3 regions of the Pseudomonas sp. EA_5y_Pfl2_R50 genome follow, and region 3 is predicted to be linked to each of the others. Evidence: predicted binding sites of a transcription regulator. Region 3 holds the regulator's gene; each other region holds the start of a gene.
What was found. Region 3 encodes sigma-54, which starts transcription at its own class of promoters, with help from an activator protein. Its sites were predicted from a motif close to ANTGGCATNNANNTTGCTNT; they were not measured.
Positions count from the first base shown of each region.

Region 1: the regulator sigma-54 is predicted to act here: its motif matches at 1,389-1,408, upstream of glnA (glutamate--ammonia ligase).
Region 2: the regulator sigma-54 is predicted to act here: its motif matches at 3,405-3,424, upstream of AACY19_RS21870 (flagellar basal body rod protein FlgF).

Region 1 is NZ_CAXAPT010000002.1:205,654-212,579, forward strand. It holds gene glnA (glutamate--ammonia ligase) at 1-1,295, opposite strand, end outside; gene thiI (tRNA uracil 4-sulfurtransferase ThiI) at 1,623-3,077, shown strand; gene typA (translational GTPase TypA) at 3,217-5,037, shown strand; gene AACY19_RS04225 (YkgJ family cysteine cluster protein) at 5,159-5,596, opposite strand; gene AACY19_RS04230 (glycogen/starch/alpha-glucan phosphorylase) at 5,856-6,926, shown strand, end outside.
Region 2 is NZ_CAXAPT010000013.1:183,418-190,343, reverse strand. It holds gene AACY19_RS21890 (amino acid aminotransferase) at 1-18, opposite strand, end outside; gene AACY19_RS21885 (4a-hydroxytetrahydrobiopterin dehydratase) at 18-374, opposite strand; gene phhA (phenylalanine 4-monooxygenase) at 492-1,283, opposite strand; gene AACY19_RS21875 (sigma-54-dependent transcriptional regulator) at 1,607-3,166, shown strand; gene AACY19_RS21870 (flagellar basal body rod protein FlgF) at 3,479-4,219, shown strand; gene flgG (flagellar basal-body rod protein FlgG) at 4,265-5,050, shown strand; gene flgH (flagellar basal body L-ring protein FlgH) at 5,103-5,798, shown strand; gene AACY19_RS21855 (flagellar basal body P-ring protein FlgI) at 5,826-6,914, shown strand; gene flgJ (flagellar assembly peptidoglycan hydrolase FlgJ) at 6,926-6,926, shown strand, end outside.
Region 3 is NZ_CAXAPT010000004.1:184,068-190,993, reverse strand. It holds gene lptB (LPS export ABC transporter ATP-binding protein) at 1-203, shown strand, start outside; gene AACY19_RS08825 (RNA polymerase factor sigma-54) at 390-1,883, shown strand; gene hpf (ribosome hibernation-promoting factor, HPF/YfiA family) at 1,957-2,265, shown strand; gene ptsN (PTS IIA-like nitrogen regulatory protein PtsN) at 2,277-2,741, shown strand; gene rapZ (RNase adapter RapZ) at 2,744-3,601, shown strand; gene AACY19_RS08805 (HPr family phosphocarrier protein) at 3,617-3,892, shown strand; gene AACY19_RS08800 (ZIP family metal transporter) at 3,931-4,824, opposite strand; gene AACY19_RS08795 (superoxide dismutase) at 4,855-5,466, opposite strand; gene AACY19_RS08790 (hypothetical protein) at 5,468-5,908, opposite strand; gene AACY19_RS08785 (class II fumarate hydratase) at 5,936-6,926, opposite strand, start outside.

The DNA of each region.
Region 1 (6,926 bases), on a different contig from region 3:
CCGCCCTTGGTCAGGAACGCACGGTCCTTGTCCAGCTCTTCCAGGGCTTCTTTCAGGCTGCCGCAAACTTGTGGGATCTCTTTCGCCTCTTCAGGTGGCAGGTCGTACAGGTTCTTGTCGGCCGCATCGCCTGGGTGGATCTTGTTCTGGATACCGTCCAGGCCGGCCATCAGCAGTGCTGCGAAAGCCAGGTAAGGGTTGGCAGCCGGGTCCGGGAAACGTGCTTCGATACGACGGCCACGTGGGCTGTTGACGTAAGGAATACGGATCGAGGCGGAACGGTTGCGAGCCGAGTAGGCCAGCATTACCGGTGCTTCGAAGCCTGGCACCAGACGCTTGTAGGAGTTGGTGGCCGGGTTGGTGAAGCCGTTCAGGGCCTTACCGTGCTTGATGATGCCGCCGATGAAGTACAGAGCGGTTTCCGACAGGCCGGCATAGCCTTCGCCAGCGAAGGTGTTCTTGCCATCTTTGGCGATGGACATGTGCACGTGCATGCCCGAACCGTTGTCACCGTACAGTGGCTTCGGCATGAAGGTCGCGGTGCGGCCGTAAGCGTCGGCAACGTTGTGCACAACGTACTTCAGGGTTTGAACCTCGTCGGCCTTCTTCACCAGAGTGTTGAACTTGACGCCGATTTCGTTCTGACCGGCAGTGGCCACTTCGTGGTGGTGCACTTCAACGGTCTGACCCATTTCTTCCAGTGCGTTGCACATGGCAGTACGGATTTCGTGGTCGTGGTCGAACGGCGGAACCGGGAAGTAACCACCTTTGATACCTGGGCGGTGGCCTTTGTTGCCGCCTTCGATGTCCTGATCGGACATCCAGGAACCTTGTTCGGAGTAGATCTTGAACATCGAACCGGAGATGTCGGACTTGAACTTCACTTCGTCGAAGATGAAGAACTCTGGCTCTGGACCGGCGAATACGGTGTCACCGATACCGGTGGTCTTCAGGTATTCCTCGGCGCGGTGCGCGATGGCGCGCGGGTCGCGGTCGTAACCTTGCATGGTCGAAGGTTCGATGATGTCGCACACGATGATCAGTGTGGCGTCTTCGGTGAACGGGTCGAGAACGGCCGTTTCGTCGTCCGGCAGCAGGATCATGTCGGAGGCTTCGATGCCTTTCCAGCCAGCGATGGAGGAACCGTCGAACATCTTGCCGACTTCGAAGAAGTCGTCTTCCAGCGCATCGCGAGCCGGCATGGTCACGTGGTGCTGAGTGCCTTTGGTGTCCGTGAAGCGCAGATCAATCCACTTGACGTCATGATCTTTGATGAGTTGAACCGACTTCGACATAGTGTCCTCCGGGTGAATTAGGGCTGGTAGTGGATGCCCTTAATAGTGGTGATGCCGGCGCGAATACTCTGCCAAGGCAACCTGCCTCACAAGGGAGCAAATTGCATGCCAGTGCCCCAGCATGGGTTTTTTGCCCCAAATTCACGCTTATTAAGGTGCAAAGCGTCTTAATGAAGAAAATCTCGCCCTTTAATGTAGCGTCTTCATCACAAAGTGAACCGTTTTGGTGCATGCAAAACCTTCTGCACATTAACTGGTTAAACCTTGAGCAATTTCCGCTATAATCCGCGCCCCCCTTTTTCGGCTGGCCGTTCGCGCGCTGTTTTCATGAAACTAATCGTAAAAGTCTTCCCCGAGATCACCATCAAAAGCCGACCTGTCCGGACGAAATTCATCCGCCAGTTGGCCAAGAACATCCGCACCGTGCTCCGTGACCTGGACCCGGCCGTGGTGGTGAACGGTGTGTGGGACAATCTCGAGCTGGAAACCCGCGTCACCGATCCCAAAGCCTTGAAAGAGATGGGCGAGCGCCTGACCTGCATGCCCGGTATCGCGCACTTTCTGCAGATCGACGAGTACCCGCTGGGCGACTTCGACGACATCACCGAAAAGTGCAAGCAGCACTACGGCGATGCGCTGGCCGGGAAGATTTTCTCGGTGCGCTGCAAGCGTGCCGGCAAGCACACCTTCAGCTCGATGGACGTCGAAAAATACGTCGGCAGCAAGCTGCGCCGTGAGTGCGGTGCGGCCGGGATCGACCTGAAAGCGCCGGAAATCGAAGTGCGCATCGAAGTTCGCGACAAACGGTTGTTTGTCATCCACAGCCAGCACAACGGCATCGGCGGTTACCCGCTCGGCGCCCTGGAGCAGACGCTGGTTTTGATGTCAGGCGGCTTTGACTCGACCGTTGCGGCCTACCAGATCATTCGACGCGGCCTGATGACGCATTTCTGCTTCTTCAATCTGGGCGGTCGTGCTCATGAACTGGGCGTGATGGAAGTCGCGCATTTCATCTGGAAGAAGTACGGCAGCTCGCAACGCGTGCTATTTGTCAGTGTTCCGTTCGAAGAAGTGTTGGGCGAAATTCTCGGCAAAGTCGATAACAGTCATATGGGCGTCGTATTGAAGCGTATGATGTTGCGCGCGGCTTCCAACATCGCCGACCGCCTGCACATCGAAGCGCTGGTCACCGGCGAAGCGATTTCCCAGGTGTCGAGCCAGACCCTGCCGAACCTGTCGGTGATCGACTGCGTGACCGACAAGCTGGTCCTGCGTCCGCTGATCGTGGCGCACAAGCAGGACATCATCGACACGGCGAACGAAATTGGCACCGCCGATTTCGCCCGGCACATGCCGGAGTACTGCGGGGTCATTTCGGTCAACCCGAAGACTGCCGCCAAACGCGGTCGCGTTGAGCATGAAGAGAAAGAATTCGACATGGCGGTGCTCGAGCGTGCGCTCGAAAACGCCAAGCTGGTGCCGATCGATCGGGTGATCGACGAATTGGGCCAGGACGTACAGATTGAAGAAGTCAGCGAAGCACTGGCCGGCCAGATCGTGATCGACATCCGTCACCCGGATGCCGCCGAGGATGAGCCGCTGGAACTCGCTGGCGTAGAAGTACAGACGATGCCGTTCTACGCAGTGAACGCTCGTTTCAAGGAGCTGGACCCGACTCGCCAGTACCTGCTGTATTGCGACAAAGGCGTGATGAGTCGCCTGCATGCTCACCATTTGCTCAGTGAGGGGCATGCCAATGTGCGCGTTTATCGACCGAGCTAAGTGCCCGGGGCTGTTTGCCTGTGGCCTGCGTCACCGGCCCCCCGACACCGCCGTCAAGCTGTAACGGCCATGCCGGACACTACTGCTAATCGCTGCCAAGACTTGTCAGCAAACCGAATCCTCTGATCGAGATACACAAGTGATCGAAAATCTACGCAACATCGCCATCATTGCCCACGTTGACCATGGTAAAACCACCCTGGTAGACAAACTCCTGCGTCAATCCGGCACTCTGGAGCGCAACGAGCTCAACGACGAGCGCGTGATGGACTCCAACGACCAGGAAAAAGAGCGCGGTATTACCATTCTGGCGAAAAACACCGCCATCAACTGGAACGGCTACCACATCAACATCGTGGACACCCCGGGCCACGCCGACTTCGGCGGCGAAGTTGAACGTGTAATGTCGATGGTTGACTCCGTTCTGCTGCTGGTTGACGCTCAAGACGGCCCTATGCCGCAAACCCGTTTCGTGACCAAGAAGGCTTTCGAAGCCGGCCTGCGTCCAATCGTGGTCATCAACAAGGTTGACCGTCCAGGCGCGCGTCCGGACTGGGTTCTGGACCAGATCTTCGACCTGTTCGACAACCTCGGTGCTACCGAAGAACAACTGGACTTCCAGGTTGTTTACGCCTCGGCCCTGAACGGCATTGCCGGTCTGGACCACACCGCCATGGGCGAAGACATGACTGCTCTGTACCAGGCAGTTGTTGACCACGTTCCGCCTCCGGCCGTTGACCGTGACGGTCCGTTCCAGATGCAGATTTCCGCTCTGGACTACAACAGCTTCCTGGGTGTTATCGGTGTTGGCCGTATCGCTCGTGGCCGCGTCAAGCCAAACACTCCGGTTGTCGCCATCGACGCCGAAGGCAAGCGCCGCAACGGTCGTATCCTGAAGCTGATGGGTCACCACGGTCTGCACCGTGTTGACGTTGAAGAAGCAGCGGCCGGCGACATCGTCTGCATCAGCGGCTTCGACGAGCTGTTCATCTCCGACACTCTGTGCGACCCACTGACTGTTGAAGCGATGAAGCCGCTGACCGTTGACGAGCCAACCGTTTCCATGACCTTCCAGGTAAACGACTCGCCATTCTGCGGTAAAGAAGGCAAGTTCGTGACTTCCCGTAACATCAAGGATCGTCTGGACAAAGAGCTGCTGTACAACGTTGCCCTGAAAGTTGAAGAAGGCGACAGCGCTGACAAGTTCAAGGTTTCCGGCCGTGGTGAGCTGCACCTCTCGGTACTGATCGAAACCATGCGTCGCGAAGGCTTCGAGCTGGCCCTGGGCCGTCCTGAAGTAATCATTCGTGAAGTGAACGGCGTGAAACAGGAACCGTTCGAAAACGTGACCATCGACATCCCTGAAGATTCGCAGGGCAAGGTCATGGAAGAGATGGGTCTGCGTAAAGGCGACCTGACCAACATGGTGCCGGATGGCAAGGGCCGTGTTCGTCTGGAATACAACATCCCTGCTCGCGGTCTGATTGGTTTCCGTAACCAGTTCCTGACCCTGACCAACGGTGCTGGCATCCTGACCTCGATCTTCGACCGTTACGACACCGTCAAGTCGGGCCACATGTCCGGCCGTCAGAACGGCGTTCTGGTTTCGGTTGAAACCGGCAAGGCACTGACCTACTCGCTGGAAACCCTGCAGGCTCGTGGCAAGCTGTTCGTAGAACACGGCCAGGAGATCTACAACGGTCAAATCGTTGGTCAGAACAGCCGCGACAACGACCTGGGTGTAAACCCTACCAAAGGCAAGAAGCTCGACAACATGCGTGCTTCGGGTAAAGACGAAACCATCGCTCTGGTCCCACCTGTTCGCTTCACCCTGGAACAGGCTCTGGAATACATCCAGGAAGACGAGCTGTGCGAAGTGACTCCTAAGTCCATCCGTCTTCGCAAGAAGATCCTGGACGAAAGCGAGCGTACCCGCGCTGCCAAGAAAGCCAAGGCGTAATTTAGCCCTGGAATAAAAAACGCCCCCGGTCGCGAGACCGGGGGCGTTTTTGTTTGTCTGGGGTTTACGCGTTGTTTGTGCCGGCCCTTTCGCGAGCAGCCGCCGAAAATTTCAGGGCAGATCAGAACTTCTCGATCGACCGCGAGTTCTGCACGCGCTCGACTTCCTTCGGCTTGTACGCGCAATACCCCGGCCGCGGCCCGATCTTCGGGTGATTGCGGCAGGTATCCGGGCGCTTGTCATAAATGGTGCACAGGCGGCTCTTACGATCCAGGTAGTAGCAATCGTTGTTGCTCATGCGTTGCAGGGTGAAGATCCCCGACTTCTGATTGAAGCGCTCGACCAGGCCTTCCTTTTGCAAACGCTTGGCGATGTTCTTCGGCGGGTCGCCCAGTTCGAACTCGTCGACCACGCCGATGCGCACCAGATCCTTGATCTTCACCTCAACCGGCAGCGTGCAGCAACTGGACATGCAGGAACCGCACATCGGGGCCGAGTATTTCGCCCACGTATCGAGACGGTCGATCTCGGCGGCGGCAATCAGGTTGGGCTTCATCATCGGGAGTTACCAGGCGTGTATGCATCAGGGCGCGCGATCATACCGGGACTGGTGGATTTTTGAACAACCTTTCGCCAGATTTTTTCTCGAGTCAGTCACTTTGCCGGAAAGTTCGGCACGGCCCCTGCATTCATTCGCCCATCCGCCAAGGTAATGCCGGGCCATCGCACCGTCTCAGGAAAAACTGCCGAACCAGCGCCTCGACCGTCGGTCAGACCGTCTAGGCTCAGACAATTCCCGCTCGCTCGAGGTCCTATTGATGACTCAAGAACCACTAGTTCGCGAAGCAGAGGTGGCCGCATTCCGCGACGCCGTCCTGACCAAGCTCACCTATGCGGTGGGCAAAGACCCTGATCACGCTTTCGACCATGACTGGTTCGAAGCCATCGCCCTGGCTGCGCGTGATCACATGGTCGAACACTGGATGGACCACACCCGGCAGATCTACCGCAAAGGCCAGAAGCGGGTGTATTACCTCTCGCTGGAATTCCTCATCGGCCGTTTGCTCTACGACAGCCTGAGCAACCTCGGCCTGCTCGACGTTGCCCGCGAAGCGTTGACCGAACTTGGCGTCGACCTGGAGCGCATCCGTTTGCTCGAGCCCGACGCGGCGCTGGGCAACGGCGGCCTCGGTCGTCTGGCAGCGTGCTTCATGGAAAGCATGTCGACCCTCGGTATCGCCGGGCACGGTTACGGTATTCGCTATGAACACGGCTTGTTCCGCCAGGCCATCGTCGATGGCTGGCAGCAGGAGCAGACCGAGCACTGGCTGGATTTCGGCAACCCCTGGGAGTTCGAACGGCCAGAGGTCGTCTACACCATCGGCTTCGGCGGCAGCGTCGAAACCGTCACCGATGTTTCCGGTAAGTCCAAACAAGTCTGGTCGCCAGCGGAAACCGTCCGCGCGATTGCTTATGACACGCCGGTGGTCGGCTGGCGCGGGGCGAGCGTTAACACCTTGCGTCTTTGGCGTGCCCGCGCGATGGAAGATTTGCACCTGGAGCGCTTCAACGCCGGTGACCACCTGGGCGCCGTCGCCGAAGTGGCGCGAGCGGAAAGCATCTCCCGCGTACTTTACCCGGCGGACAGCACCGAAGCAGGGCAAGAGCTACGCTTGCGCCAGGAATACTTCTTCGTCGCCGCATCGCTGCAGGATCTGCTGCGTCGCCATCGCAACATGCACACCTCGGTGCTGACCCTCGGCGATCACGCGGCGATTCAGCTCAACGACACCCACCCCTCGATTGCCGTGGCCGAACTGATGCGCCAGTTGGTCGACGTCTATGACGTGGCGTGGGATGCGGCATGGCAAGTCACCGTCGACACGCTG
Region 2 (6,926 bases), on a different contig from region 3:
GATGGCGTCGAAATGCATTACTTGCGTCCTTCTGCGGTCTTGGCCACTTCGTCAGTGCGCGCGGCCATGATGAAGTCGTTGCGGTGCAGGCCTTTGATCGAGTGGCTCCACCAGGTCACGGTGACTTTGCCCCACTCGGTCAGCAGGCCCGGGTGGTGACCTTCGGCCTCGGAAATCTCGCCGACCGCGTTGGTGAACGCCAGTGCGTGCTTGAAGTTCTTGAACAGGAAAACTTTCTCCAGTTGCATGATGCTGTCGCGTACTTCGATGTTCCAGTCAGGGATCTGCTTGATCAGGATCGGCAGTTCTTCGTCGCTGACTTGTGGCGCATCGGCGCGGCAGGCTTCGCAGTGGGCTTGGTTCAAAGTGGACATGGTGTATTCCTGAAATCGAGTGTGTTTTTTTTATTAAAGCGTTTGAGCCGTCAATGCCGTCACGCTAAACCAAAGTGACGGCGACGGACAGGCTCAATTGTCAGCAAAAGTCGCGGTTCACGCGGCTTTCGGTTTCGGCGGAAATTTCGGTGCGTGCAGACCCAGCTGCATGCCCTGGCGAACCATGGCCATGATGTCTTCATGGGCCACGTCGAACAGACGCTTGAGGTTCGGCAGGACAAAGTACAGCGGTTGCAGAATGTCGATGCGGTACGGCGTGCGCATCGCTTCGAGCGGGTCAAAGGTCTGGTGCTCGGGCTCGTCCGACAGCGAATAAACAGTTTCTTTTGGCGAAGACAGAATGCCGCCGCCGTAGATGCGTTTGCCTTGCGGGGTGTCGACCAGGCCGAACTCGATGGTCATCCAGTACAGGCGCGCCAGGTAGACGCGTTCTTCCTTGGTCGCTTGCAAGCCGAGCTTGCCGTAGGTGTGGGTGAATTCGGCGAACCACGGGTTGGTCAGCAGCGGGCAATGACCAAAGATCTCGTGGAAAATATCCGGCTCTTGCAGGTAGTCCAGTTCTTCGCGGGTGCGGATAAAGGTAGCGACGGGAAACTGCTTGCTGGCGAGCAATTCAAAAAAGGTCTGGAAGGGTATCAGCGCCGGGACACGGGCGACCTGCCAGCCGGTGGTCTCACCGAGTACCTTGTTGATCTCGCCCAGTTGCGGAATGCGGTCGTGGGGCAGACCGAGTTTTTCGATACCGTCCAGATATTCCTGGCAGGCACGCCCTTCGATCACTTTCAACTGGCGAGTGATCAGCGTGTTCCACACCGCGTGTTCTTCGGCGGGGTAGTCGATAAAACCTTGCGCATCGGGCTCGCGGGCCACGTATTGCGTCTGCTTCATACTGCTCTCCTGCTAGGGGAATTCGTTCTTGTTATGTCCAGCGATGGACCAAGAATTACCCGAGAGCGTGGCGCTGTGCAGTAAGTTGAGCGGGGCGTGCGTAGGAAGTTTCTCTGGATTTCGTAAAATAATCGTTACACTTTAGGCGGTATCTCGTATTTGCGGCGATTCGCAAGTTTGAAAAGCTCGGCTACTGTCACATAATCTTGACAACTATCTGCGCGCCTCGACAGAAAAGTCGGGTCATGCGCCGCCATCGGGCTCGGTATTTTTCCCTGTGGGATCGTGTCCAGCCCTTACTTTTTTATCGTCGGGTCTTTTCTATGCGCATCAAAGTCCATTGCCAGAACCGCATCGGCATCCTGCGCGACATCCTCAATCTGCTCGTGGAATACGGGATCAACGTCGCGCGCGGCGAGGTCGGTGGTGAGCATGGCAATGCGATTTACCTGCACTGCCCGAACCTCATCAACATCCAGTTTCAGGCACTGCGTCCCAAGTTCGAGGCGATTGCCGGGGTGTTCGGCGTCAAGCGGGTCGGGTTGATGCCGAGCGAGCGGCGGCATATGGAGCTGAACGCCTTGCTCGGCGCGCTGGAGTTTCCGGTGTTGTCGATCGACATGGGCGGCTCGATTGTCGCGGCCAACCGCGCGGCGGCGCAGTTGCTGGGGGTGCGGGTCGATGAAGTGCCGGGCATTCCTTTGTCACGCTACGCCGAAGATTTCGACTTGCCGGAACTGGTGCGTGCCAATAAATCGCGGATCAACGGCATGCGCGTCAAGGTCAAGGGCGACATCTTTCTCGCCGACATCGCCCCGCTGCAATCGGAACACGACGACAGCGAAGCCATGGCCGGCGCCGTGTTGACCCTGCATCGAGCGGATCGCGTTGGTGAGCGTATCTACAATGTGCGCAAGCAGGAGTTGCGCGGCTTCGACAGCATTTTCCAGAGCTCGAAAGTCATGGCAGCGGTGGTGCGCGAGGCGCGGCGCATGGCGCCCCTCGACGCGCCGCTATTGATTGAAGGTGAAACCGGAACGGGTAAAGAGTTGCTCGCACGCGCCTGCCACCTCGCCAGCCCGCGCGGGCAGTCGCCGCTGATGGCGCTCAATTGCGCAGGTTTGCCGGAATCAATGGCCGAAACCGAACTGTTCGGCTACGGCCCTGGTGCCTTTGAAGGGGCGCGCGCCGAAGGCAAGCTCGGCCTGCTGGAATTGACGGCGGGCGGCACGTTGTTCCTCGATGGCGTCGGCGAAATGAGTCCGCGTCTGCAAGTGAAGCTGTTGCGCTTTCTGCAGGACGGCTGCTTCCGTCGCGTCGGCAGTGATGAAGAGGTATATCTGGATGTGCGAGTGATCTGCGCGACTCAGGTCGATTTGTCCGAGCTCTGCGCACGGGGCGAGTTTCGCCAGGATTTGTATCACCGCTTGAACGTGCTGTCCCTGCATATCCCGCCGCTGCGCGAATGCCTCGACGGGTTGACGCCGCTGGTCGAACACTTTCTCGATCAGGCCAGTCGGCAGATCGGTTGTTCACTGCCGAAACTGGCCCCGGCGGCGATGGACCGGCTCAGCCATTACCACTGGCCGGGCAACGTGCGGCAACTGGAAAACGTGTTGTTCCAGGCGGTGTCGCTGTGCGACGGCGGCACGGTGAAGGCCGAGCATATTCGTTTGCCGGATTACGGTGTGCGTCAGCCGCTTGGCGATTTTTCTCTGGAGGGCGGGTTGGACGAGATTGTCGGGCGCTTCGAGAAAGCCGTACTGGAGCGCTTGTATTCCGAGCATCCGAGCAGTCGGCAGTTGGGCAAGCGGCTCGGGGTTTCGCACACGACGATTGCCAATAAGCTGCGCGAATATGAAGTCGGTAAAACCGGGTTGTAGCTCACGGGATGTATTGTCTGTAATGGCCTCTTCGCGGGCAGGCTCGCTCCCATAGGGGGATGCATTTCAAATGTGGGAGCGAGCCTGCTCGCGAAAGCGATAGTCCAGGCAACCTTAGCGCCAGACATTGCCACCTACCGGCATAACACCGCCGGTTTTTCGACTTCGATACATTTCCAGTTTCCCCGCAAAATCCTCCAAGTCCTTTGTTTACCGGGTCTCGCACCGCCAGAAAAAAGTTGGTCTGCAAATTGCTTATGGCTCAGCAGTACAGCGGTGGGCGGCAAACGTCCGGCATGCAGAGGAAAGAGTGTGGACAAGTACCTTTATGTGGCAATGACCGGCGCCAGCCAGAACGCACTGGCGCAAAAGGCTCATGCCAACAACCTGGCGAACATCTCTACCAACGGTTTTCAGCGCGACCTGGAGCAGGCGCGTTCGATGCCGGTGTTTGGTGACAGCTTTCCGGCGCGTGCGTTTGCGATGAGCGAACGTCCGGCCACCGACTTCACGCCGGGCTCGCTGGTGCAGACCGGTCGTGACCTCGACGTTGCGGTGACCGGCAACGGTTTTATCGCCGTGCAGAACCCTAACGGCGGTGAAAGCTACGTGCGCACCGGCAGCCTCAATATCGACGCCCTCGGCGTACTGCGCGCCGGCAACGGCATGCCGGTGCTCGGCAATGGCGGGCCGATTGCCGTGCCGCCAGAGCAGCAGGTCGAAGTCGGTGAAGACGGCACCATCAGTATTCGTGCGATGGGCGAAGGCCCGCGCGTCATGGCGGAAGTCGACCGGATCAAGCTGGTCAACCCGGACATCAAGAATATGAACAAAGGCCTCGACGGCTCGATTTACACCAAGGACGGCCAGCCTGCGCCGGCCGATGCCAACGTCAAACTGGTGTCGGGATTCCTTGAGTCGAGCAACGTCAACGCCGTGGAAGAAATGACGTCGGTGCTGGCCCTGGCCAAGCAGTTCGAATTGCACGTCAAGATGATGAACACCGCCAAAGACGACGACCAGGCCATGGCTCGGGTCTTGCAGATCAGCTAATTATCAGAACGTCGCGCCGTAAAACAGGCGCACGAGGAGAATCGAATGCTTCCGGCTCTATGGGTTGCCAAAACCGGTCTGTCCGCCCAGGACACCAACCTGACCACCATTTCCAACAACCTGGCGAACGTCTCGACCACGGGTTTCAAACGTGACCGCGCCGAGTTCCAGGACCTGCTGTACCAGATCAAGCGTCAGCCTGGCGCTCAGTCGACCCAGGACAGCGAACTGCCGTCGGGTCTGCAACTGGGTACCGGTGTGCGCATTGTCGGCACGCAGAAAAACTTCACCGCCGGCAGCCTGCAAACCACCGAGCAGCCGCTGGACATGGCCATCGACGGTCGCGGTTTCTTCCAGATCCTGCAACCGGACGGCACCACGTCCTACACCCGCGACGGCACCTTCCACCTCGACTCCAACGGCCAGATCGTCAACGCCAGCGGTTTCGCGCTGGAGCCGGCCATCGTGATCCCGAACAACGCGCAGAGCTTCACCGTCGGCACTGACGGCACCGTGTCCATCACTGTTCCGGGCAACCCGGCTGCACAGGTGATCGGCAACCTGCAAACCGCCGACTTCATCAACCCGGCCGGTCTGCAAGCCGTGGGCAACAACCTGTTCCTGGAAACCGCTGCTTCCGGCGCGCCGCAAATCGGCACCCCAGGCCTGAACGGTTTCGGCACCACGCTGCAAAACACCCTGGAAAGTTCCAACGTCAGCACCGTTGAAGAGATGGTCAACATGATCACCACTCAGCGCGCCTACGAGATGAACTCCAAGGTGATCTCCACCGCCGACCAGATGCTCTCGTTCGTAACGCAGAATCTGTAATCAAGTCTATGGGGTGGCCCTGAGGCTGCCTGCAACACCGTGAGGTAGGGTCATGAAACGCTTCGTATCTGTTCTGGCATTGGGTGGGGTCGTCTCGCTCGCGGGCTGCGTCGCACCGACGCCCAAGCCCAATGACCCTTACTATGCTCCGGTGTTGCCGCGCACGCCGTTGCCGGCAGCGGCCAACAATGGCTCGATCTATCAGGCCGGCTTCGAGCAGAATCTGTACAGCGACCGCAAGGCGTTCCGTGTCGGTGACATCATCACCATTACCCTGAACGAGCGCACGCAGGCGAGCAAAAACGCCAACTCGCAGATGGACAAGAACAGCGACAACTCGATCGGTCTGACCTCGCTGTTCGGCTCCAGCCTGACGACCAACAATCCGATTGGTGGCGGTGACCTGAGCCTTAACGCCGGCTACAGCGCTGATCGCTCGACAAAGGGTGACGCAAAATCGGGGCAGAGCAACAGCCTGACCGGTTCGATCACTGTGACCGTCGCCGACGTGTTGCCCAACGGCATCATCGCTGTGCGCGGCGAGAAGTGGCTGACCCTCAATACTGGTGACGAACTGGTGCGCATTGCCGGCATGGTCCGCGCTGATGACATCGCGACTGACAACACAGTGTCGTCGACCCGCGTCGCCGATGCCCGTATCACCTATTCGGGTACCGGCGCGTTCGCCGATACGAGTCAGCCAGGCTGGTTCGACCGTTTCTTCCTCAGCCCGCTGTTCCCTTTCTAGGTGGCTACGTTGAATCTGAAAAGCTTCATGCTGGCGGCGGCCCTGATGTCCGCAGCCTTTGGTGCCCACGCCGAGCGATTGAAAGACATCGCCAGTATTTCCGGTGTGCGTTCCAACCAGTTGATCGGTTACGGCCTGGTGGTCGGGCTTAACGGCACCGGCGACCAGACGACGCAAACCCCGTTCACCCTGCAGACCTTCAACAACATGCTCTCGCAGTTCGGCATCAAGGTGCCGCCGGGATCGGGCAACGTGCAGCTGAAAAACGTCGCGGCGGTGTCGGTCAGTGCCGATCTGCCGGCGTTCGCCAAGCCGGGTCAGCAGGTCGACATCACCGTGTCTTCCATCGGTAACTCCAAGAGCCTGCGCGGCGGCACCTTGTTGCTGACCCCGCTCAAGGGTATCGACGGCAACGTCTACGCCATCGCCCAGGGCAACCTGGTGGTCGGTGGTTTCGATGCCGAAGGTCGTGACGGTTCGAAGATCACGGTCAACGTTCCCTCGGCCGGTCGTATTCCCGGCGGTGCGTCGGTGGAGCGTTCGGTGCCGAGCGGTTTCAACCAGGGCAACAGCCTGACGCTGAACCTCAACCGCTCCGACTTCACCACCGCCAAGCGCATCGTCGACAAGATCAACGACATGCTCGGCCCTGGCGTCGCTCAAGCGATTGATGGCGGCTCGATCCGTGTGACTGCGCCGCTCGATCCGAGCCAGCGTGTCGACTACTTGTCGATCCTGGAAAACCTCGAAGTCGATCCGGGTCAGGCGGTGGCGAAAGTCATCATCAACTCGCGCACCGGCACCATCGTCATCGGCCAGAACGTCAAGGTTTCGCCGGCCGCCGTCACCCACGGCAGCCTGACCGTGACCATCACCGAAGACCCTATCGTCAGCCAGCCTGGCCCGTTGTCCAACGGACAGACCGCTGTGGTGCCGCGCTCGCGCGTCAATGCCGAGCAGGAAGCCAAACCGATGTTCAAGTTCGGCCCGGGCACCACCCTCGACGAGATCGTGCGTGCGGTGAACCAGGTCGGCGCGGCACCGGGTGACTTGATGGCGATCCTCGAAGCACTGAAGCAGGCCGGCGCATTGCAAGCCGACCTGATCGTGATCTGAGGACGACCACCA
Region 3 (6,926 bases):
ACATCAAACAGATCATCCATCACCTCAAGGCCAAAGGCATCGGCGTACTGATCACCGACCATAACGTGCGCGAGACCCTGGATATCTGCGAAACCGCTTATATCGTCAACGACGGTCAATTGATTGCCGAAGGCGACGCAGAAACCATCCTGGCCAATGACCTGGTCAAGGAAGTGTATCTGGGCCACGAATTCCGCCTGTAAGCACAACAATGCTTCGTGAGCGGTGCGTGCGCTGTATCGATTCAAGCAGTATTTAATACGCTTAATTGTTACAGCGCTCTAGGCAAACACTTCAGTTTCAGGCATATAATTTGCTTAAGTTTGGCGCTCCGGCGCCCTGTAGTGGATGGCGCATAGCGCCGGCGAATAAGGTGTTAAGCCCCTGCCATGAAACCATCGCTAGTCTTGAGAATGGGCCAGCAGCTGACGATGACACCGCAGCTGCAACAGGCCATCCGCCTGCTCCAATTGTCGACCCTGGATCTGCAACAGGAAATCCAGGAGGCTCTGGAATCCAATCCGATGCTCGAACGCCAGGAAGAAGGCGACGACTTCGACAACTCCGATCCCATGGCCGACAACGCCGAACAGAAGCCTAATACAGAGATCCAGGAACCTTCCTACCAGGAAACCGCCCCGACGGTGGACAATCTCGAGGACGGCGAATGGAACGAACGCATCCCCAACGAGCTTCCGGTCGATACCGCCTGGGAAGACGTCTACCAGACCAGCGCCAGCAGCCTGCCCAGCAACGATGATGACGAGTGGGACTTCACCACCCGCACATCCGCCGGCGAAAGCCTGCAAAGTCACCTGCTGTGGCAACTCAATCTCGCACCGATGTCCGACACCGATCGCCTGATCGCCGTTACCCTGATTGATTGCATCAACAATCAGGGCTATCTCGATGAGACCCTCGGAGAGATCCTTGAGGCGTTCGATCCGGAACTGGACATCGAGCTGGACGAAATCGAAGCCGTCCTGCATCGCATCCAGCAGTTCGAACCCGCCGGCATCGGCGCTCGCAACCTCGGCGAATGCCTGCTGCTGCAATTGCGCCAGTTACCCGCCAAGACCCCTTGGCTGGCGGAGGCGAAGCGCCTGGTCAGCGATTACATCGACCTGCTCGGCGGCCGCGACTACAGCCAGCTGATGCGCCGCATGAAGCTCAAGGAAGACGAGCTGCGCCAGGTCATCGAACTGGTGCAGAGCCTCAACCCGCGCCCGGGTTCGCAAATCGAGTCCACCGAAGCCGAATACGTTGTCCCCGACGTTATCGTGCGCAAGGACAACGAGCGCTGGCTGGTCGAACTCAATCAGGAATCGGTGCCGCGTCTGCGCGTCAATGCCCAGTACGCCGGTTTCGTCCGCCGTGCCGACACCAGCGCCGACAACACCTTCATGCGCAACCAGTTGCAGGAAGCGCGCTGGTTCATCAAGAGCCTGCAGAGCCGCAACGAAACCCTGATGAAAGTAGCCACCCAGATCGTCGAGCATCAGCGCGGTTTTCTGGAGTACGGCGACGAAGCCATGAAGCCGCTGGTTCTGCACGACATCGCTGAAGCGGTGGGCATGCACGAATCGACGATTTCCCGGGTGACTACGCAGAAATTCATGCATACCCCGCGCGGTATTTATGAACTGAAATACTTTTTCTCCAGCCACGTCAGCACCTCCGAAGGCGGCGAATGCTCGTCCACGGCGATCCGCGCGATCATCAAAAAACTGGTTGCAGCGGAAAATCAGAAAAAGCCGTTGAGTGACAGCAAGATCGCTGGTTTACTGGAGGCACAAGGCATTCAGGTGGCTCGCCGCACCGTCGCCAAGTACCGCGAATCCCTCGGGATCGCGCCTTCGAGCGAACGCAAGCGGTTGATGTAAGCCACGTTACAGCGTTCCAGTGGCAGGCTCTTCGGCCTGCCGCTTTATGCACTGGCAACGAAGGAGAAGCTGTATGCAAGTCAACATCAGTGGACACCAACTGGAAGTGACCCAACCTCTGCGTTCCTATATCGAGGAAAAACTCCAGCGACTGGAGCGCCATTTCGACAAGATAACCAACGTGCAAGTCACGATGTGCGTCGAAAAGCTCAAGCAGAAAATCGAAGCCACCTTGCATATACCCGGCAGCGAAGTGGTCGCCAACGCAGAAGATACCGACATGTACGCTGCGATCGACGCACTGACCGACAAGCTGGATCGCCAACTCAAAAAGCATAAGGAAAAGACCCAGAGCCTCCTCCAGGGCGCAACCGGTCGATAACCCCCCATTCCATGATCCGACTTGAAAGCATCCTGACCCCCGGCCGTTCCATCGTGAACGTGCCGGGCGGCAGTAAAAAGAAAGCCCTCGAACAAATTGCCAACCTGATCGCCCGGGAAGTCCCGGATCTGGAGATGCAAGATGTCTTCGAAGCGCTGGTTGCCCGTGAAAAACTCGGTTCCACCGGTTTTGGCAACGGCATCGCCATCCCTCACTGCCGCCTCAAGGGTTGCCAGTCGCCCATCAGCGCACTGATTCACCTTGAAGCCCCCATTGATTTCGATGCCATCGACGGCGCTCCCGTGGACCTGCTGTTTGTACTGCTGGTACCGGAAGCGGCGACCGAAGCGCACCTGGAACTGCTGCGACAGATCGCCAGCATGCTGGATCGCAAGGAAGTGCGCGAAAAACTTCGAAGCGCTCCGAGCAACGAAGCCTTGTACCAAGTCGTCGTGGACGAACAGAACGGGCACTAATCATGCGTTTGATCATCGTCAGTGGCCGCTCCGGCTCGGGTAAAAGTACCGCCCTGGATGTCCTCGAAGACAACGGTTACTACTGCATCGACAACCTGCCGGCAGGGTTGCTGCCGGAATTGGCCGAGCGCGCACTGATTCACACGGAACTCGCACAACCGCTGGTCGCCGTATCGATTGATGCGCGCAATCTGCCGAGTCACCTGACCCGCTTCCCCGAACTGCTTGAAGATGTCCGCAACAAGCACATCCAGTGCGACGTCCTGTATCTGGATGCCGACGAGGAAACCCTGCTCAAGCGGTTCTCCGAAACCCGCCGCCGCCACCCGCTGAGCAATGCCAACCGCTCGCTGGCAGAAGCGATCCAAGACGAAACCGCCCTGCTCGGCCCGATTGCCGACCTGGCCGACCTCAAAATCAACACCACCAATCTCAACCTGTACCAGTTACGTGACACGATCAAGTTGCGCCTGCTGAACCAGCCAGAGCCGGGCACGGCGTTTCTGGTCGAATCATTCGGCTTCAAGCGCGGCATGCCGGTGGACGCGGATCTGGTATTCGATGTGCGCTGCCTGCCCAATCCGTACTGGAAGCCGGAACTGCGCGCGCAATCGGGTCTCGATACGCCGGTGGCCGAATACCTTGCGGCACAGCCGGAAGTCGAAGAAATGTTTCAGGACATCTTTACCTACCTGCACAAGTGGCTGCCGCGCTTCGCCGCGAGCAACCGCGCCTACGTCACCATTGCCATTGGCTGCACCGGCGGGCATCACCGCTCCGTCTACCTGACCGAACGGCTTGGTCAGGCCCTGCAGAAAACCCTGAAGAACGTCCAGGTTCGCCACCGCGACCTCACTTAAAGGATTCACACCGCGATGCCTGCTTGTGAAATCGAAATCATCAACAAATTGGGTCTGCATGCCCGGGCATCGGCTAAATTTGTCGGCGTGGCCGGCAAGTATCCGGAGACGACGATAAGAGTCGGTCGCACGCCCGAGACAGCAGTGGACGGGAAAAGCATCATGGCGATGATGATGCTCGCGGCCGGCAAGGGCACCAAAATCCATTTGAGCACCGAAGGTGAACAGGCTGAGGATGCCATGAATGAATTGGTGAAGCTGATCAACAACTACTTCGACGAAGGCGGTTGATCCGCCAATCAGGGAGCTTGCTCCCTCATTGCCTCCAGTTACCCCAACGCCGTATCCATCACCATCATCAGACAGAACCCGATCAGCAAACCAAGACTCGCCAGCTTGTCATGACCATGGCGTCGCGACTCGGGTATCACTTCGTGAGTCACCACCAGCAGCATCGCCCCCGCCGCCAGTGCCAGACCTAATGGCAACAACACCTGCGCCAGACTGACCAGCCAGGCACACCACAGCGCAAACACCGGCTCGACCAGACCTGACGCTGCGCCGATGAGAAACGCTTTCAACCGCGACATGCCCGCCCCGGCCAACACCAGCGCAATCACCAGACCTTCCGGCACATCCTGCAGCGCAATGCCCATCGCCAGGCTGTCGGCATCCGGTATTCCGCCACCGGCAGAAACACCGACGGCCATGCCTTCAGGGATGTTATGGGCAATGATGGCGAATACGAACAGCCAGATCCGTGGCGCAATCACCGGATGCTCGACGGTGCCGACGAGCATTTGCGCAGACGCGCCGGACACCTTGCGATCAACCAGATACAGCCCGAATGCCCCCAGCATGATGCCGAAACAGATCAGGCCGCTGGCGCCCCACGGTGTCAGTCCGAGGCTTTCGGCGGCGGCAATGCCCGGCACGATCAGCGAAAACGCCGTCGCCGCGAGCATCACTCCGGCACCGAAACCCAGCAAGGTGTCGCTGAGTGCCTGTGGCATCCGCCGAATCACCAACACCGGGACAGCGCCAAGCGCCGTGCCGAGGGCGCAGATCGCGCCGCCCTGCAACGCCCGCAACAGCCTCGGTTCCAGATTCAGCCATTCCAGCCCGTGTGCGACCAGCAAGGTCATGCCCGCCAACAGCAATAGCGATCCCACCGCGTAACGAAACATACGCCCGCTTCCGGTCGCCAGTGTTTCAATGCCCATAGTCAGCCTTGGATTGTTTTTATAGAAGACTTAAACCAGTGCGGCCTGATAGCGCGCAGCAACTTCAGGCCAATTGATCACGTTGTAGAACGCATTGATGTATTCCGGGCGACGGTTCTGGTAACGCAGGTAATAAGCGTGCTCCCAGACGTCGAGGCCGAGAATCGGCGTGTTGCCGTTCATCAAGGGACTGTCCTGGTTACCACTGCTTTCCACGATCAGTTTTTTCTCCGGGGTCACGCTGAGCCACGCCCAGCCGCTGCCAAAACGGGTCAGTGCAGCTTTAGTGAAGGCTTCCTTGAAGCTGTCTAGGCCACCCAACTGTTCATCGATGGCTGCAGCCAGTGCGCCGTCCGGTTTGCCGCCGCCACCGGGCACCATGACTTCCCAGAACAACGAATGGTTGGCGTGACCACCGCCCTGATTGATCACCGCCGCACGCAGTTTTTCCGGCAGTTGCTGCACGCTGGCGACGAGTTTTTCCACCGGCCACTCAGCGTATTCAGTGCCCTCTACCGCCGCGTTGAGGTTGTTGATGTAAGTCTGGTGATGCTTGGTGTAGTGAATCTCCATGGTCTGCGCATCGATATGCGGTTCGAGGGCGTCGTAGGCGTAAGGCAAGGCAGGCAAAGTAAAAGCCATTTCAATGGACTCCATGGTGATGGGGGGCAGGCGCGCGGCGCGCATTGCCGGTATCGGGATGCAGCAGGCGCTGGGTGCGCGGGTATTCGCCGTGTTCACTGATGAAATTCAGCAGTTCAACGTAAGTCTTGCTGCTCTGGCGCAATGCCGCTTCACGAAGGGCCGGGCGCAGGCGCTCGTCCTGCATGGTCTGCAACAGCCGTTGGTGAATGGCGCAAAGATACTCGGCGCTCTCCTCCGGCTGGTTCAGGCGCAAGTGCAGATCCGCCAGGTTGTGATGGGAGATGACGCAGGCCGCCACCGCTTCTTCGGCATCCGCCCAGCGCTCGAACAACACTTGCGCCAGAGCCAGGGCTTGCAGGTAAGCCTCGCGGGCATCAATCAGTTCGCCCAACATGAAGCAGCGATTGGCCCGTTCGATCGTGCGTTTCCAGTGCTCCAAGGTGAGCCTCCAAAGCGGTTGCGGGGTTTACACGCCGCCGGCGGTGAGTTTCTCGGGATTGAGCAACTCTTCCAGTTGGCTGCGCGACAGGTCGGTGTGTTCCAGAGCCACGTCGATCACCGCGCGGCTTTCCTTGTAGGCCTGCTTGGCGATTTCGGCGGCTTTCTGGTAACCGATGATCGGGTTGAGCGCGGTGACCAGAATCGGGTTGCGCGACAACGCTTCTTTCAGGCGCGACTCGTTGACCTTGAAACCGGCAATGGCTTTGTCACCCAGCAGGCGGCTGGAGTTGGCCAGCAGTTCGATGCTGCTCAACAGGTTCTGCGCGATGATCGGCAGCATCACGTTAAGCTCGAAGTTGCCCGACTGACCGGCGATGGTGATCACCGAGTCGTTGCCGATGACTTGCGCGGCGACCATGGCGGTGGCTTCCGGGATCACCGGATTGACCTTGCCTGGCATGATCGACGAGCCCGGCTGCAGGGCTTCGAGCTCGATTTCACCGAGGCCGGCGAGCGGGCCGGAGTTCATCCAGCGCAGGTCGTTGGCAATTTTCATCAGCGAAACGGCGGTAGCCTTGAGCTGCCCGGAGACTGCGACGGCGGTATCCTGTGAGCCGATCAGCGCGAAGAGATCCTTGCCCGGAGTGAATTTCACGTCCGTCAGTTGGCTCAACTGGCGGCTGAAACGCGCGGCGAACTCAGGGTGCGCGTTGATCCCGGTGCCAACCGCCGTACCGCCCTGTGCCAGCGATTGCAGGCTCGGCAGCAGATCTTGCAAATGGCCGATGTTGGCCTTGAGTTGCTGCGCCCAGCCGTTGAGCACTTGGCTCATGCGCACCGGCATGGCGTCCATCAAATGCGTGCGACCGGTTTTGACGTGATGATGCACCTGCGCGGCTTTGTGCTCGATGACTTGCACCAGGTGCAGCAGCGCCGGTAGCAGTTGCTCGTGCAGGGCCAGTGCGGCGCTGACGTGGATGGTGGTCGGAATGATGTCGTTGCTGCTCTGACCGCAG